Regions from separate parts of the Odoribacter sp. genome, predicted to be linked through region 3. Evidence: riboswitches for the same ligand, from Rfam matches in the RefSeq annotation. Region 3 holds a riboswitch; each other region holds the start of a gene.

Region 1 (2,251 bases), on a different contig from region 3:
CCCTACCGATGGAAGTCTTCTCTCCGAAGCGGTTTTCAAAAACCCGGGTCCGGCATCCCATGGTAGCCGTCTCATAGCGAAAACGCTCCGGATCGTCGGCTTTCCACAATTCATGCCGGTTAAAAGTAGCGTCCAGGTTGATGAAGTTGGGAAAAAAACGCCGGGCACTGACTTTACAAGCAAAAACATATAAGTCGTAATTGGGATCCTGAGGTAAATAATTCACGCCCCGTTTCTTTTTCCAGATCTGAATCGGAAAGATAGCCGTACCTCCGCTTCCCACTCCCCGATAGGTAGAGGTCAGCATTTCCCGAATAATACAACGGCCTTCGGCAGAAGTATCCGTACCGTAATTGACAGAACTGAAAACAACCTGATTGCCTCCCCGGCTATGAATGGTATTCATATTATGGATAAAAGCCTCCATAGACTGATGTACACGACTTACCGTCCGGTTGATCGCATGTTGTAAAACCCGCTCATCCCCGCTCAAACCGTCCAGCTCAATCCGGACATAATCTTTGATGGGAAAATGGTACAGGTGTTTGTAATCTTCGCCGGTAATCTCTTCCAATACTTTCACCTCTTCGATAAAACTATTCCGCACATAAGGTGCCAGATAAAAATCAAAAGCCGGAATCGCCTGTCCGCCATGCATTTCATTCTGAGCCGTCTCGAGCGAAATGCAACCGAGGATGCTAGCCGTCTCGATCCGTTTTGCCGGACGGGATTCACCATGACCGACATAGAATCCGTTTTTCAGGATCTTATCCAAGGGATGCTGTACGCAGGTGAGACTTTTGGTCGGATAATAATCTTTATCGTGTATGTGCAGATATCCTTGCCGAACGGCATTTTTTACTTCTTCTACCAACAAATAATCGTCGACAAACGGCTTTGTCGTTTCACTGGAAAATTTCATCATCATCCCGGCAGGCGTATCCGCATTCATATTGGCATTTTCCCGGGTCACCTCATTCGATTTCGTCTCTATGATTTCCAAAAAAATATCCCGGGTTTTCGCTTTACGGGCCACACTACGCTGATTCCGGTAAGCAATATATAATTGAGCCACATCTTTACGGCGGCTCTTCATCAATTCGATTTCCACACAGTTTTGAATATCTTCGACACTCATCTGCTCCTGTCCCCGGCAAGCGATACGATCGGCAATTTCATGTGCCAATTGCATATCTTCTCCTTTATCGGTATGCAGCATCGCTCTTCTCACTGCAGCAACGATTTTCTCCTCATTAAAGCCAACTACACGGCCATCTCTTTTCAATACAGTCTGAATCATTATTTTACTTTTTAATCATAAACCGATAACCCATAAGGCAAGGAGAGGACAAAAAAAAGACAAGCGAATCCTTCTTTCCGGCCTTTCCTCGAAAGCCTCAGAAAACAATAATTACGGCAGGTCTTCTGACTTACTCCCGGTTTAAACAACCTTCCCGCCAATAACGGCAGTGGTTCTTCTCGGGTTTAAACCGCTCTACGGAGCTTACAGCAGCGGGACTGTCCGGGATTCTCACCCGATTCCCTTTTCATCTCATCCCTACGCTAGGATAAGAACCGAAATCAAGACAAAAATAGAAAGTTTTTTACGAAGAGAAAAATATTTTCAGAAACTTTTCTGACATTTTTTCAAAGTAACAGATTATCAAAGTTTTCCAATACAAATCTTTTAATCTAGAATCCGGCACATTCAAACTATTGATAATCAACATATAACTACAAAACAAAATTCAAATCATCAAGCAATCAAACATTTAAAAGTTTTCCAAAATAAAAATCCAAAAATTAATCGAGTTAATATTTTTCAGCATTGATATTTTATTCTTCGTCTTTTACTTTTGATTTTTCATTTTGTAGATATTCCACCCAAATTCGGGCTGCTTCTTCCACTGTTTTGAGACAAGGACGTTTTTTATAATATTCGGGTGTCCGGGCTTCAGGCACCGGATCGAACCCGATTCTTGAGGGAGTCACCCCCAACAATTCACCGCAGATCAACGAACCGTTACGCTTCACAAATTTCTCTGCCAATTGTTGTACCAGTCTATAATTCGCTTCTTTCCCTTCCCTATCTTTTCCCTCTACACAACCTGTTTCGAGGCCTGCCAATATAAACATTCCGCAAGCAGCACCGCAAGTCATTCTCATCCGACCGATCCCTCCACCGAACGAAGCCGACATCCGTAATGCCTGTTCGAAAGTATAACCATACTCGTCTGCAAAAGCAGCACAT
Region 2 (2,251 bases), on a different contig from region 3:
AAGAACAGAAAACCCGGATCGACATAACGGAAGCTAAAGTGCTGGTGTCAGGTGGGCGTGGTGTCGGCAGTACGGCTGGTTTTGTCATGCTGGGTCGTTTAGCGGAAACATTGAATGCCGAAGTATCTTCATCGCGGGCAATGGTCGATGCCGGGGTTATGCCCCACGAACGCCAAGTGGGGCAAACCGGAAAGACGGTCCGGCCGGATCTGTATTTTGCCCTGGGGATTTCAGGGGCTATTCAGCACCTTGCCGGTATGGAAGAATCAGAATACATCATTGCTATCAATAAAGACAAATATGCTCCGATCTTCAATGCAGCAGATTTGGGGATTGTTGGAGATGTACATAAAATTGTCCCCATATTGACAGAAAAACTCCGGAAGTAAAAATCGGAAATGAACCGGGTGTTTGTTCAATTATACTCTTTCCTTTTCTATTGGTGACGGTAGCAAGAGGAAAGAGTATTTAAGAGTAAATCAATATCTTGGCACTGATAAATCAAATTGATTGCATCTTAAATGTCAAAGCTCGTATTTTTGAAATAATCGGCTGGTAAAGATTGTCCCAGTATATTTTTACGCCTTATATTAAAAATGATTTAAAAAATTACTTAAAATAAACTTTCATCTCTCTTTTTTTGTACTTTTACCGTCGATTTTGGTGCTGCTCGTTATTTTCGTAACGGAGCGGTGAAAAGGGAATCAGGTGTGAATCCTGAACAGACCCGCTGCTGTAAGCTTTTTAAAGTCTTTGGACATTACTCACGCCACTGTTTTACATGAACGGGAAGGACGTCCGGAGATAAAGCAAGTCAGAAGACCTGCCAAGATCAGAAACTTGGTGTTCTCTGGGATTAGAATGCCGGTTGTACTGATTTTTAATTGGAATTATTCTATTGGATGTCGATGGAAAAACGTTCGATTAAATTAGTCGAAATTTCATAAAGTTTACAAAGTGATGCCCCTTACAGGACGTTTGTTAATTGACTATTGACAAATACCAGTTTACTGTAAAACAACATACTTTAGGAAATATTTACATCATATTGATTATCAATCATTCAACATTCAATTTCCCTACTCATTTCCCTTTTTTTCAGCTGTTTTTTGATGGAAGTAAAGCTTCCAATCATTGTCAATTGTTAATTGTCATCGGTCAATTATTCCTCTTGTGGAAATCCACAAAAAAATCGAAGATTTAAACGTCACACTTTTAGGACTGGATACTGAAAAATTAGGGGCTTTGGAAAAAATCGGAGGGAAGCTGTCATTGAACTGTACGGCAGAATATTTGAAGTTGCCTGCCGGTTTGAAAAATTTGAAGGTGTTTGTAGTATCGAAAGGTATAGAACGCCTGGATATCCAGGGAATAGAAATCGAGGAATTGCGATTCAGCGGTACCGGATTGGAAAATACGACGGTGATCGGTGACGATATTTTTAAAGGTAAAATCAGTTTGGATAACCTTTCGGGATATTTCCCGAAATTAGAAGGTTTCCGGGAAGTGGGAAAACTGAATATCGGTTATCTTGGCCTGAACGGAGGGAGCATTGAAATCGGTAATATCCGTAAAATTAACGGGGATTTCTCTTACTGGGCCAATTCCAATGTAAAGGCCGTCGAATTTCCTGCACTGGAAGAAGTAACCGGTAATTTTGAATTATATTCCAATATCAAGGAATACCATTTCCCCGAATTGAAGTCTATCGGAGGGAAGGCAATCATAAGTATCGACTATTATGATGAAAAGACTTTTCCGAATCTGGCGACGGTCGGGGAGGATATGATGTTTCAGACCGGATATGACTATTATGGATCGAGGGGACCGGCCGTGGTCTTGTATCCGGCTTTGAAGCAGGTTGGGGGGACATTGGAACTGCGCCCGATCGGACCAACTCCCTGGGGAGATAATGAGAATACCGGTTATTTGAATCAAACTCTGGAAAATCTGGATTTCTTGTCCAGCTTGGAAAAAGTGGGGGGAATCCGGATTCATGATCATGGGAAACTAGCTTCTTACGAGGCAATTAAAAAGGCCATCCTGACCTGTCCCGAAGAGAAATGGAGTGTGGAAAATAATTTGTACAATCCGACTTACAAGCAATTGGTAGAAGACCAGCAATGGATAAAACCTGCTATTCAGGAGTAACAGATGAAGCCTGTTTTTCAACTGTGAGATTAATCAGCTGAAAAAGTTGTAAATGTAAAAAATGATAAACCTATGAAGATAAATAATTTAATATATATTG
Region 3 (2,251 bases):
AGACAGACTATCCACGATTTTCCGGTAATCCAAGGCATACAGATCGGCGGCCAACATTCCCCCCTCACGTCCCCGAAAACGTACTTCACGGTTCCTGGTTTTACCTTTCTGCATCCAGGAAGGAATATCCACCAGCGACATCATTCCGCTAAATACAAATGTCAGAGCAAAAACACCGAAAACCACACCGGTGATATGATGCCAACGTAACCACCATTTTTTATAAGGCGAACGCAACCCTTTCTTCCGGTTTTTCCAAAATACCCAAATCCCGATCCACAAACCGGAGAAGCACATGATAGCTCCCAATCCGGACGCCCAGATCATAAAATTAATCCAAAGCGCTTGATTTTGCCGTAGAGAAGTAAAATACACCCAATGAGGAATAGCCCCCAGCCAAGCCCAAAAGCGGGAATTCCGGTCAGTCCATTGCAACACTTTACCGCTTTTCGAAGATATATACATCTCTTGCCGGGCATCATCTTCGAACGAAAACTTATAAATCGGAAATTCTTTGGTCAAATAACCGAAAGGAATCCACTGATCCAACCGGTTTAAGGAATCTACCCGATAAGCAACCGATCCACCCAATTGTCCGGCAATCCGGCAAATCTCGTTAAAATCAGGTTTACCGACAACCTGCAATGAATCGGCATACAAACCGGCAGGTAATTGCCGCCCTTTCAGATGAAATACCGGCCGGTCGAGATACATATCTACAGACAAACCTCCTAAACGACTACTGTCGGGCAGTACCTGCAATAAAGAATCTACAGCCGGAAGCGGACCTGTCAGAGACTCCTGACGGGCTAATTTCAATTTCTGATTTACCCGTGGGAAACTATGATAAATCATTACAATCCCAGAGATAAACCACATCAGAAACAAGATACTGAGTAATAAACCGAGTATCCGATGAATTTTTCGGAAAATTTTTGTCAACATGTTTTTATCTATAATCTTATTCCTGTCCACGGGAATAGCATTATTATTATTTTCGGCAGGTTTCCTGACTCAGTCCGGAAAAGTAACCTTCCAGTCGCGTCGACCGTGGTTGTAAGAAAACTTTTCACCTTATACGAACCTCACAGTAGCGGGCACTGTTCCGGAATTGCACCGGATTCCCTCTCATTTTATGCAGAAAACATAAAATTCACCGAAAAATTAAGAAACACCAAATAAAACGTTCGTTTAATTTAGTTGAAAATCTATGAATTTCATAATGTTTATAAAGTCATGGAACCCTGCGGGCACCTGGTTAATTGACAATGAAACAGTATACCCGAAGAATAGGATATATTGTGTTGATTGTCAATGATTTTATTCTCATTTTCTTTTCTCATTTTTCTTCCCTTCTTTATCTTTTGATGGAAGCAAAGCTTCCAATAATTGTCCATCGTCCATTGACATCTGTCCATTATTCTTTTTGCGGGTTTCCGCAAAAAGAATCGACCTTTTATTTTCCCTGCATATACCCCTTTTTCCTGGTAGCCATATCCACCGCTTTATGTCCGGCAGCAAACCGGGCATGTTGGATGAAGAGTTGCTGAACAGTTGGATTTTCTCCCAACCCTTTCAGGTAAAGATTCACTTTATAACCCTGTTTTTCAAGATTTTCCTTCCATTCGCCTGCTATATCATTTTTAGCATGATCTCCGGCAACAAACATCAGGGGGGCCAAAGTCAATGTTTTGGATTTTCCGTTTTTCAATAGCCGCAAAGCGTCTTCGTATTCCGGATACCCTTCTACAGTTCCGACATGATATTCCGGATGTCCTTCCGCTTTCAGCATATAATCGAACATAGCATACGAAGCTGTTGCAGGATCGGGGGTCCCATGGCCTACCAATAATTTTTGTCCACCTCTATCAGCCTGATTCATGGCCTCCGTAATTGCCTTTACGACCACAGCATAATCCTCAGGAGCATACAACAAAGGATTTCCGACACGAATATCTTTAAAATTCAGCGAAAGCCCTTCCACTTCGCGACGCAATTCTTTCATCTCCGTACCTTCGATTATATTCGTAGATTGTATTAAAATATGCGTATAACCTTGTTCATGCAGCTGAATAAGTGCCTGAGCCGGATTCAGGCGCTCTACTCCCCTTTCCTTCAATTTCTTCAGGATAATCCGGGAGGTCCAGGCTTCCCGGACTTCGATACCTGGAAAAGCTTCTTTCATCTTTGCATTGATTGCATCGATTGTCAAAGCCCGGGTATCGTCATGAGTGGTACCGAAATGGATGAT

The links. A riboswitch is a leader RNA that binds a small molecule or an ion and turns the genes downstream of it on or off. The one in region 3 is predicted to bind cobalamin.
Region 1: another riboswitch for cobalamin. It lies ahead of AC5RDS_RS13070 (anaerobic ribonucleoside triphosphate reductase); the one in region 3 lies ahead of AC5RDS_RS04455 (PepSY domain-containing protein).
Region 2: another riboswitch for cobalamin. It lies ahead of AC5RDS_RS10385 (hypothetical protein); the one in region 3 lies ahead of AC5RDS_RS04455 (PepSY domain-containing protein).

The regions. Positions count from the first base shown of each region.
Region 1 is NZ_CFKYFN010000095.1:13,099-15,349, forward strand. It holds gene AC5RDS_RS13070 (anaerobic ribonucleoside triphosphate reductase) at 1-1,300, opposite strand, end outside; cobalamin riboswitch at 1,399-1,595, opposite strand; gene AC5RDS_RS13075 (C-GCAxxG-C-C family protein) at 1,837-2,251, opposite strand, start outside.
Region 2 is NZ_CFKYFN010000078.1:45,388-47,638, forward strand. It holds gene AC5RDS_RS10380 (electron transfer flavoprotein subunit alpha/FixB family protein) at 1-389, shown strand, start outside; cobalamin riboswitch at 645-845, shown strand; gene AC5RDS_RS10385 (hypothetical protein) at 1,174-2,151, shown strand; gene AC5RDS_RS10390 (DUF5018 domain-containing protein) at 2,224-2,251, shown strand, end outside.
Region 3 is NZ_CFKYFN010000036.1:29,666-31,916, reverse strand. It holds gene AC5RDS_RS04455 (PepSY domain-containing protein) at 1-945, opposite strand, end outside; cobalamin riboswitch at 983-1,176, opposite strand; gene AC5RDS_RS04450 (sirohydrochlorin cobaltochelatase) at 1,457-2,251, opposite strand, start outside.